2 regions of the Mesorhizobium subarcticum genome follow, and region 1 is predicted to be linked to the other one. Evidence: predicted binding sites of a transcription regulator. Region 1 holds the regulator's gene; the other holds the start of a gene.
What was found. The regulator LexA, encoded in region 1, represses DNA repair genes until DNA is damaged. The targets are predictions, from matches to a motif close to TGTTCNNNNTGTGTTCNG.
Positions count from the first base shown of each region.

Region 2: ACZYHG_RS05445 (DNA recombination protein RmuC) is a predicted target of LexA. The motif match lies at 3,677-3,694, and genes of this name have one in related genera.

Region 1 is NZ_CM144237.1:4,644,899-4,650,634, forward strand. Features, by position in the region: gene ACZYHG_RS22575 (ComEC/Rec2 family competence protein) at 1-1,516, shown strand, start outside; gene lexA (transcriptional repressor LexA) at 1,510-2,250, opposite strand; gene kynU (kynureninase) at 2,695-3,942, opposite strand; gene kynA (tryptophan 2,3-dioxygenase) at 4,024-4,860, opposite strand; gene ACZYHG_RS22595 (AMP-binding protein) at 4,857-5,736, opposite strand, start outside.
Region 2 is NZ_CM144237.1:1,168,253-1,173,988, reverse strand. Features, by position in the region: gene truA (tRNA pseudouridine(38-40) synthase TruA) at 1-655, opposite strand, end outside; gene ACZYHG_RS05470 (GNAT family N-acetyltransferase) at 777-1,283, opposite strand; gene fmt (methionyl-tRNA formyltransferase) at 1,280-2,233, opposite strand; gene ACZYHG_RS05460 (PIN domain-containing protein) at 2,279-2,704, opposite strand; gene ACZYHG_RS05455 (plasmid stabilization protein) at 2,701-2,988, opposite strand; gene def (peptide deformylase) at 3,093-3,623, opposite strand; gene ACZYHG_RS05445 (DNA recombination protein RmuC) at 3,727-5,001, shown strand; gene ACZYHG_RS05440 (class I SAM-dependent methyltransferase) at 5,017-5,736, opposite strand, start outside.

The DNA.
Region 1 (5,736 bases):
GATCGTCGGCGTGCGTGCCGGCATTCCCGATGAAATCAACGAAGCGATGCGGCGCACCGGCATTTATCACATCATCTCCATTTCGGGTCTGCACATGGCGCTGGTCGCCGGCACAATCATGGGTCTGTTGCGCGGCGCCTTCGCGCTGTTTCCAGATTTTTCCGCGCGCCGGCCGGTGAAAAAATACGCGGCCACCGCAGCGCTGGTCTCGATCGCTGCCTATCTCGTCATTTCGGGCGTCGTCGTTGCTGCCGAGCGTAGCTTCATCATGCTGGCGGTGATGCTGATTGCAGTGCTGTTCGATCGGGCAGCGCTGACCATGCGCAATCTGGCCATCTCGGCGATCGCCGTCATTGTGGTGTCGCCGCATGAGGTGGTCGGCCCAAGTTTTCAGATGTCCTTTGCAGCGACGGCCGCACTTGTCGGCGCATATGCTGGCTGGGCGGATCACCGTGCGGGAAAGTCCAGACCACCGCCCCCAAAGCGATCCTTGCCCGGTTTCCTAGCGCGAAAATTTCTGCTGGCGACAGGCGGATTGGCCATGACCTCCATCATAGCCGGGAGTGCCACAGCGCTGTTTGCCATCTGGCATTTCCAGCGCGTGTCGCCGCTCAGCCTGGTCGCCAATTTGGCGATCATGCCGATTGTATCGGTCGTGATGTTTCTGGCCGTGGCCAGCGCGCTCTTGATGCCATTTGGGCTGGATTGGCCTGCGCTTTATCTGATGGGCAAAGGCCTGACCGCAATGATCGCCATATCGGCGTGGATATCGGATCGCTCTCCAGTCGATGGGGTTGGCCTGATTTCCCAACAGTCCGTCTTGCTGGTGACGATTGCCCTGGTTATCGCGACCACGGCGACGACATGGCTTCGGCTGGCGGCGGTTCCCTTCGTTCTCGCCAGTGTGCTGACCATCCCGGATACGCGAACACCGGATGTGTTGATCTCGGAGGACGCCAGGCTGGTTGCAATGCCGATCGGAGGCGGCGAACTCGCTGTTAGCCGCGCGCGTCCAAACGAATTCATGGTCGACAATTGGAAACGCGCGTTGCGATCCGAAGCCATCGTCGTGCCGGAAACCTTCACCAGAGGTGACGGACAATTCGAGATCGCGGACGCTACAGAACTGCCGCCAGGAGTGCCGTTCTATTGCACTGACGGCGTCTGTGTGGCCAAGCACACGTCCGGTGCGATCATTGCTTATGTCGAAGACCGCAAGGACACCTGGAAAGCCTGCGGCTTCGCCGATTTGATCGTTGTCAATGACGCAACGGGCTATGATTCCTGTCACAACCCGCTGGTTCTCGTCATCACCAAGCGGCAACTTGCTCGCAAAGGCAGTGCGGCCGTCTTCTTCGACAACCAATCGGCGGTCACGCCGGCAATCGTCAGCTTCGCCGTGGACAGTCCGTACCGACCCTGGCACGCGCAACGCAAATTCTCACATGAGGCGAGGGGTCTGCCACCTTACAAGAAACCCGAAAAGCCAGCCGTTAAACCGCCGCCGCTTCAGTAGCGCCTGATCAGTCCGACGAGCTTGCCTTGCACCTTCACCCTGTCGGGCCCGAAGATGCGCGTCTCATAGGCCGGATTGGCGGCTTCAAGCGCAATCGAGGCGCCCTTGCGGCGGAACCGCTTCAGCGTCGCTTCCTCCTCATCCACCAGCGCCACGATGATCTCGCCAGGCTGGGCGGTATCGGCATTGCGGATGATGACGGTGTCACCGTCGAAGATGCCGGCCTCGATCATCGAGTCGCCCTTGACCTCCAGCGCATAATGTTCGCCACCCATGATCATGTCCGGCGGCACCGAGATCGAATGCGTCTGATGCTGAATGGCATCGATCGGCACGCCGGCGGCGATACGCCCCATCACAGGGATCGACACCGCCGAAACCACGTCGTCATCATTGCCGGCAGCAGGCAGGCGCGATGGTGTTGCAGGCTTGAGCTGGCGGCCAAGGCCGCCCTGACCAAGACTGCCCTGGATGACGCTTGGCGAGAACTTCTTGGCAGCGTTGAGACCCGGCGCGATTGAATCCGGCAGCCGCAGCACCTCCAGCGCGCGTGCCCGGTTGGGCAGCCGCCTGATAAAACCGCGTTCCTCCAGTGCCGTGATCAGACGATGGATGCCTGACTTGGAGGCGAGATCGAGCGCCTCCTTCATCTCGTCGAAGGACGGCGGGATACCGCTTTCCTTCAGCCGTTCATGGATGAACATCAAAAGTTCATGTTGCTTGCGCGTCAGCATGGCGGCCCCCAAGGCATTGAACGAAGGGTCTGAACCAGAATCGAAAAACAAACCCAGAACAAACACTATCTGTTCCAGTTGTGTTCTGCAACCGTTTAAAGTTTAGTGAATTTGTTAAGGCGTCTGAAATTATTTGGCATACGGCTGCGGCAACGACCGACGCGTCAACTCTGTCGCCGCATGTTGGCAACCATTGAAATCGTTTTGGTTAATGGCTTGTGGCCTATCCGGCGGCTTGGCTTGGCATCAGTCGGCCACAGAGTTCCATGCCAAGCATTTCCAGTTTTGAGAGCGCTCGTTTGCCGTGAACGAAACGAAGCCAAAACGCCAACCTCGGGCTTGTTCACGACCACTAGCTCCTCGACCAAGAGGCGATCCATTTGTGAGCTGGAAATTCGCTGCTCGTTATACCGCCGGTGACAGCCGATCGCTGAGATCGTCGCTTCAGGTGACGGACTCCTTGACAGCGAAACGCGGGGCCTTCCAGGCACCGGTGTGCAAAATCTCTTGTAGGACCTCAACCGCCAGCCACACATCCTTGTAGGCGACGTAGAGCGGCGTAAACCCGAAGCGGATGGTGGACGGCGCGCGAAAGTCACCGATCACACCGCGCTCGATCAAGGCACGCATGACCTGATAGCCGTGATCGTGAAGGAACGACACTTGGCTGCCACGCTTGGTCCGGTCGCGGATGGTTTCCAGCGTGAGACCATAGGCCCCGCACTTTGCTTCGACGAGTTGGATGAACAGTTCGGTCAGCGCGACGCTCTTCTTTCGCAACGCAGCCATGTCGACATCGTCCCAGATGGCGAGCGCACCCTTGAGCGCCCGCATCGACAGGACGGGCTGCGTGCCGCAGAGAAAGCGGCGAATGCCGGTTCCTGCGACGTAACCGCGTTCAAACGCAAAGGGGCGGGCATGCCCCCACCAGCCGCTGAGTGGTTGGCTGATGTCGCCGTGATGACGTTGCGCGGCGTAGATGAAGGCCGGCGCGCCCGGACCGCCGTTGAGATATTTATACGTGCAGCCGATGGCGAAATCGGCATTCGCATGGTCGAGTTCGACGGGTAGAGCGCCTGCCGTGTGGCATAAATCCCATATGATCAGCGCTCCGGCTGCATGAGCCTTGCGCGTCAGCGCCGCCATGTCGCGCAATTCACCCGATTTGTAGTTGACGTGATTGACCAGCACCACAGCTACGCTTTCGTCGATCAGCTCTTCGATGGTCGGCGCGTCGACGCCAGCGAGCCGCAGTACGATGCCCTCTCGGGTCGAGGCGACCCCTTCGGCGATGTACAGGTCGGTGGGAAAACTGTCGCCCTCGGCGACGATAACCGGTCGGCCTGGCCGCATGTTCAGCGCCGCATGCAGCACCTTGTAGATGTTGATCGACGTCGTGTCGCAGACCACGGTCTGGCCGGCGGCGGCTCCTATCAGGCGTCCAAGTTGATCGCCGAGTTCCAGAGGCATCTCGAACCATCCGGCTGTGTTCCAGGCTCGGATGAGATCCTGGGCCCATTCCTGGGTTGCCGCTTTCTGCAGTTCACCGAACACGGCGGAGGAGGCCGGCCCGAGCGAATTGCCGTCGAGATAGATCACCCCATCGGGCAGAATGAAACGATCGCGCATCGCACGCAGCGGATCGGCGGCATCCATTGCTTCGATTGCAGCGAGATCAGGAACTCCACTCATGGTCAGTCATTCCTTGGTTGTTTGCGACGGGTCCCGGCCACGACGACGTTCGCCCAGTGCGGCTGTTCTCTATCGATTATGTCAAAGCCGGGTGCGGACCGTCCACAGTTCCGGAAACAGCACGACCTCGAGCATTTTCTTCAGGTACGACGCGCCTGATGTGCCGCCGGTGCCACGCTTCAGGCCGATGATGCGTTCGACCGTGGTGACGTGGTTGAAGCGCCAGCGACGGAAATAGTCCTCGAAATCGACCAGCTTCTCGGCCAGTTCATAAAACATCCAATAGCGCTGCGGATCGCGGTAAACGGTCTGCCAGGCGACCATCACCGCCTCATTCTCGGTGCGGGTTTCGCGCCAGTCCGTGCGCTTGGCGTCGACGCCGATGTCGAACCCGTTGCGCGCCAGAAGCAGCAGCGCTTCGTCGTAGAGCGATGGCTCGGCCAGGATCGACTCCAGCTTCTGGCTCAGGTCCGGCCGGTGCTTGTGGGGTCCGAGCATCGCTAGGTTGCGGTTGCCGGCCATGAATTCGATGGCGCGATACTGCCATGACTGGAAGCCGGAGGATTGGCCGAGCGCGTCGCGGAATTCGGTGTATTCGCTGGGAGTCATCGTCCGCAGCACGTCCCAAGCATTGTTCAGCTGCTCGAAAATGCGGGCGACGCGCGACAGCATCTTGAAGCTCGGCTCGAGCCGATCGGCGCGGATGGAGCGAATCGCGGCACCGATCTCGTGCAAAGCGAGCTTCATCCAGAGTTCGGAGGTCTGGTGCTGGATGATGAACAGCATTTCGTCATGCGCCGAAGACAGCGGCGTCTGCGCCTCCAGCACTTTTTCCAGATGCAGATAGTCGCTGTAGGACATGCGCTCCTGGAACGACATCTGCGCGCCTTCGGACGCCGGATCGTAGGGCTCGCTCAATTGATTTTCTCCGTGCGCAGCCGGAAGCGCTGAATCTTGCCGGTCTGGGTCTTGGGCAGGGCGGCGATGAATTTGACCGAGCGCGGATATTTGTAGGGCGCAATCGTTGCCTTGACGTGGTCCTGCAGGCGCTTGATGGTCAGCGCGTCGGGCGAAACGCCTTGCACCAGCACGATGTGTGCCTCGACAATCTCCCCACGTTCGGCATCCTTGGCACCGATGACAGCGCATTCGGCAACATCGGGATGCGACAGGAGTGCTGCCTCGACTTCGGGGCCGGCAATGTTGTAGCCGGCGCTGACGATCATGTCGTCGGAACGCGCGGCGAAGTGGAAAAAGCCGTCCTCGTCCTGGGTAAACGTGTCGCCGGTGAGGTTCCAGCCGTCGCGCACATACTCCTTCTGCCTGTCGTCGGCCATGTAGCGGCAGCCGGTCGGGCCGCGTACCGCCAGCCGTCCTGTCTCGCCACGCGGCACCTCGCGCATCGCATCGTCGACGATGCGCGCCTCGTAGCCGCCGACCGGTTTGCCGGTGGAAGCAGGCTTCATGTCGTCAAAGCGGTTGGAGATGAAGATGTGCAGCATTTCGGTGGCGCCGATGCCGTCGAGGATCGGCTTGCCAGTCTTCTCAGTCCACTCTTCAAAGACAGGACCCGGCAATGTTTCGCCCGCCGAAACGGCAACGCGCAGCGATGACAAATCAGCGCCTTCGTCCATGGCCTTCAGCATGGCGCGATAGGCGGTCGGTGCGGTGAAGGAGATGGTCGCTTTGTAGGTCTCGATGATCTGGATCATGTTGGGCGGCGTCGCCTGCTCCAGCAGCGTTGCCGCGGCACCGAAGCGCAGCGGAAAGATGGCGAGCCCGCCAAGGCCGAAG
Region 2 (5,736 bases), 3.1 Mb from region 1:
GATCGGCAGTGGTCCAGCCGCCATCGCCCACCCGCTTCAGCGAGCCGACCATCGAGCGGACCTGATTGTGCAGAAACGAACGCGCCGAAGCCTTGACCTCGATCAAGTCACCGTGCCGGCTCACATCGAGCCGCTCCAGTGTCCGCACCGGGCTGTTGGCTTGGCATTGGGTCGAGCGGAAGGTGGTGAAGTCGTGCCGGCCCAGCAGGACTTTCGCCGCTTCGTGCATGGCGTCGGCGTCGAGCCGCTTCGGCACCCACCACACCTTGCCCTTCTCCAGGGCCGCGGGCGCGCGCCGGTTGAGAATGCGATAGAGATAATGGCGCCCGGTGGCCGAGAAGCGGGCGTCGAAATCGTCTGGGACAACGCCGGCCTTCAGGATGGCAACATGCGCGCCGGCCGCCTGCAGATGCGCGTTGATGGCATCGCGCACCTTGTCACCAGGCCAAGCCTTGGCGAGGTCAACGTGCGCCACCTGGGCGGTGGCATGCACGCCGGCATCGGTGCGGCCGGCGGCGCGCATCCGCACCGCCTCGCCGCTGAATTTTTCGATCGCCTGCTCGATCGCCTGCTGCACCGAAGGCTGGTCGGCCTGATGCTGCCAGCCGGCGAAAAGGCTGCCGTCATATTCGATGTCGAGGCGAAAACGCGGCATTTGCGGCTATAGCTCTCGCCTCGAGCAATTCCAGGAAAAGTATGAAGCGGTTTTCCGTTCGGAATTGCGTTAAACCAAAGAGGTAGAGCAGGCCACCGTTTCCACGAAACGGGGGGCTGCTCTACGCGGCGAGAGCGGTGAAGGCAGATGCGTAGACCAGCTTTCCGGCCTCGGGGGCATCGCCCCAGGTCAGTGCCTGCAGCGCCTCGCCCTGGTATTCGCTCTCGAACTTTTCGGCCCGTGCATGGCTGTAGCCGAAACGGCCATAATAGGCCGGGTCGCCCAGCACCACGGCCAGCGTCTCGCCGGCATCCCTGAGGCGAATATGCGCCTCACGGATCAGCGCGCCGCCAATGCCGCTGCCATGGAACGAGGGTTCCACCGCCAGCGGCGCCAGCGCCACGGCCGCAAAGCTCTTGCCGCCATTCTGGACGAACAGCCGCGAAAACAGGATATGGCCGACGACCTGGCCGTCTTCTTCCGCCACCAGCTCGGCAATCGCGTCGCCGCCGGTCACCAGCGCATCGACCAGCCCGGCCTCCGCCTGCTGGCCGAAAGCGTGTTCCTCGACGAGGCGAATGGCCTCGCGATCCCGCGGCGTTGCCGCGCGTATCGACATCATGCTCATGAGAACTTCATTCCTTTTACGATCTTGGCTCCGCGCAGGAATTCCGACGCGGCGGCGGGCTTTCCGCCCGCACGTTGAACTTCGACCAGTCTGACCGCGCCTGCCCCGCAGGCGACCGTCAGCCGGTCATCGAGAATTCCTCCCGACTCGCCCAAATCTTCCGAAAGCGACAGGCCTTCAGACAGCGTCGAGCGAAGCAGTTTCAGCCGTTCCATGCGGCCGCCAATGTCAATCTCGGACCAGGCGCCGGGAAAGGGCGACAGGCCACGAAGGTGGTTGTGGACCTCGGCCGCAGGCCGCGTCCAGTCCACACGCGTCTCGGATTTATCGATTTTTCTGGCATAAGTCACCCCTTCCGCCGCTTGCGCGGTAAATGTCAGGGTGTTCCTTTCCAGTCGCGCCAGCGCTTCCACCATCAGGGCAGCACCGACGCTCATCAACCGATCATGCAGATCGCCGGCTGTCATATCGGGTTCGATGGCGCATTTTTCAAGCAATCCCACCGGTCCGGTGTCCAAGCCCTCTTCCATGCGCATCACCATCATGCCGGTTTCCAGGTCGCCCGCCATGATGGCGCGCTGGATGGGAGCGGCACCGCGCCAGCGCGGCAAGAGCGATGCATGGCCGTTGATGCAGCCAAGCCCGGGTGCGTCGAGAATTGCCTTCGGCAGCAGCAAACCATAGGCGACGACCACGGCGACATCGGCCCGCAAGGCACGAAAAGCGGCCTGCTCGGCCTCGCCCTTGAGCGATGTCGGCGTCCGCACCTCGATGCCCAGCCGCTCCGCCCCGCCCTGTACCGGCGACGGCGTCACCTCAAGCCCGCGCCGGCCGGCAGCGCGTGGCGGCTGTGTGTAGACAGCGGCAATCTCATGTCCCGCTTCGGCAATGGCGCGCAACGTCGGCGCCGAAAACTCCGGCGTGCCCATGAAGATGACGCGAAGGGGCATTCTTCTTCCGATATCCTGTCTTCTGCTTGCCCGCCGTGAGCCGGCTTATTCCCCAGCTTCAAACGGGTTTACGAGCTTCAGGTCAAGCCCGTCGAAGTCGCGGACATTACGCGTCGCAAGCGTTGCATCGTGAGCGAGGCAGATTGCGGCGATCATACCATCGGAAAGACTGATCGGGCGCCCAATCCTTTCCCGTGCTGCACGCAGCTTGCCGGCAAGTCGAGGGATCAAACCGGAAAATTCCACGATACGACCCGCAAACTGCTGCGAAACCAGCTGATCGAGCGCACGAACATAGCGGTCCGATCCTGTCTTGTTCAAAAACCGTTCGGCACCGAAAGACTGCTCCATGATGACCGGCCCGCACATATAGAGTGCGAGGAGATCCTGTTTGCGGAACCAGTCGGAGACATTCGAGTCGGGCGCGGGTTTGCTGGCTTCGGAAACAACATTGGTATCGAGGACGATCACTCGAAATCCTCGGCTGGGCGGCCGAAGTCGCGTTTCCTGCCAGCTTCGATTTCGTCCATGATCTCCGAAAATTCATCGCCAATCGCATTCTCAGCCACAAATGCCGAGCGAATCGCGTCCCATGCTGAAAGACCCGGCTCCGGCTTTGGCTCCTTTTCCGCGACCATGCCTTTACGCAAAAGATCGATCGCCTTGCCTGACAGGCTTTGGCCGCCCTTACGCGCCGCTTGTTCGATTTCGCGCTTCAAGGGTTCGGGAATATCTCTGATCAACATGTCGCCCATGGGCACCTCCAACGATTGATATCAATGATATCAAAAACTGTGCCCATGCTCAACGAAATTCGATAATTGGCAAAGGGACAAGGCGAAATGAACATCGCGAGCTGCTATCCCACCAGCTTGCCCGGTGCCCTGTCCTTGGCGAGCTTCTTGAATTTCTTGACCACCATGTCGCGCTTCAGCTTCGAGATGTGGTCGATGAACAGCACGCCGTTGAGATGGTCGATCTCATGCTGCAGGCAGGTCGCCATGAGGCCCTCGGCCTCCATCTCCTGCAGCTTGCCGTCGCGGTCGAGGTATTTCACCCGAACGGAAGCTGGACGTTCGACCTCGGCGTAATAATCCGGGATCGACAGGCAGCCTTCCTCATAGACCGAGCGCGCTTCGGCGCTGCTGAGGACCTCAGGGTTGATGAAGACATGCGGCGCCGGCGTCTCGTCTTCCTTGGCGAGGTCGATCACCAGCATGCGCAATGGCTCGCCGATCTGGATTGCCGCCAGCCCGATGCCCGGCGCGTCATACATGGTCGCCAGCATGTCGTCGGCTAATGCGCGCAATGGCGCGTCGACGCGCTCCACCGGCTTGGAAAGCTGGCGCAGGATGGGATCGGGAAGGATGATGAGCGGCTTGATCGGCATGGCGTTCCACCTAAGACCTCCGGCGAAAAGCGTCAACCGGGGCATCTCAGCCGTGTTCTTGTTTTGATCTGTGCGATCAGGCCGAATCGGCTATGCTGTCCACATGAATGACCTGAGCACCATCCTTTCGGAGCCTGTGGCACGGCTTGGCGCCACCACGATCACGCTCGGCCATGCCCTGGCCTTCGGTGCATTGTTGTTTCTCGGCCTGTTCGTGGCGCTGGTCATCGCGCTGTGGCGGTCGGCCAAGGCGCGTGCGGTTGCTGCCGCGGAGGCAGCCGACCATGCCCGCGATGCCGAAGCGCGGATGGCCGGCATATTGCAAAGCCAGGCCGAGATGCAGGGTCGCATGGGCGCCATCGCCGAAGTGTTCGGGGCGCGCCAGGCGGAGCTGACGCAGTCCATCGGCCAGCGGCTCGACGCCATGACCGGCCGGCTCGGCCAGACCATGACCGAGCAGACCAAATCCACGCATGAGAGCCTGGCCAAACTGCAGGAGCGGCTGGCGATCATCGATGTCGCGCAAGGCAACATCCAGTCGCTCGCCGGCCAGGTCGTGCAGTTGCAGGCGATCCTCTCCAACAAACAGACGCGCGGTGCCTTCGGCCAGTCGCGCATGGAGGCGATTGTCGCCGACGGCCTGCCGATGGGCGCATACGAATTCCAGGCGACCCTGTCGAATGGCAGCCGGCCCGATTGCCTGGTGAAGATGCCGAACGGCGCGCCGTCGCTGGCCATCGATGCCAAATTTCCACTGGAAGCCTGGAACGCCATCCGCGCCGCCGATGGCGCCGACCTGCAGAAGGTCGCGTCGCAAGCATTCCGACGCGACATCGAGATCCATGTCCGCGACATTTCGGAAAAATACCTGATCCAGGGCGAGACGCAGGACACCGCCTTCATGTTTGTGCCGTCGGAATCGGTGTTCGCCGAGATCCACGAGAATTTCGAGGCGATCGTCCACAAGGCGCATCGCGCCCGCGTGGTCATCGTCTCGCCGTCGCTGCTGATGCTGTCGATCCAGGTCATCCAGGCGATCCTCAAGGATGCCCGCATGCGCGAACAGGCGCATCTGATCCAGGGCGAGGTGATAAGGCTGATGGAGGATGTCGCGCGCGTCGACGAGCGCGTGCGCAAGCTGCAGGTCCATTTCGGCCAGTCGGCCAAGGACATCGACGATATCCTTGTCTCGACATCGAAGGTAACCAAGCGCGGCCAGAAGATAGAGGCGCTGGAGTTCGGTGTACAGGCCGAGGGCGAAGCCAGCCCCGACGCTGCATCACGGGCGCCCGCGGCGAAGATCGACACAGGCGGCGCCCGCGTCGCCGATTCGAAGACAGGGCAGCTCAGGCTGAGGGTCGTCGAAGGCGACGACTGAACGGATATTTTCCGCCTAGGCCACAGCCACGATGACGTGTGCCTGAATCTTGGCGGCAACCTCGCCGCTGCCATGCCTGGCCGCAATCGCGGCTGCGGCATAGTCCGTTGCAGCGTCCAGTTTCCCCGGATCCCTGGCCTCGATTTCGGTGCGAAGAACAGTTCCCTGGCAATAGGCAACGGCCGGGATGCGCGGGGACGATGCGCGGCTTTGTTCGGCCCTCGTCTCGATCGTCACACTGGAGAAACCAGCCTCCTCAAGGTCTCCACGGATCAATGCCGTGTCGTGGTAGCCATGCGGCGTGCGGGCCAGAAAACGCGGCGGATCGTTCGGAAAAATCCTGGCCAGGGCATTCGTCACATCGTCGGCAAAGACATTCTCCTCGATGCGATCCCAGACGTTGAACAAAAAATGTCCGCCGGGCTTCAGGACCCGCTTTGCCTCGCGGTAGGCCGAGGGGCGGCTGGGGAAGAACATCGCGCCGAACTGGCAGCAAACGAGATCGAAGGCCGCATCCTCAAATGGCAGCGCCATGGCGTCGGCCTGGCGCCATTGGATGCGACTGTCGGGCGCCTGTTGCGAGGCGGCATAGTCAAGCATTGGCTGGTTGAGGTCGGTCACGACATAACTGGCGCCTGGGGACAGTTTTGGCGCCAGTGCGCGGGTGACGACTCCGGTGCCCGCGGCGACTTCCAGGACGGCGCTGGGCGCAAGGGACGCTGCTCGCTGTGCAAG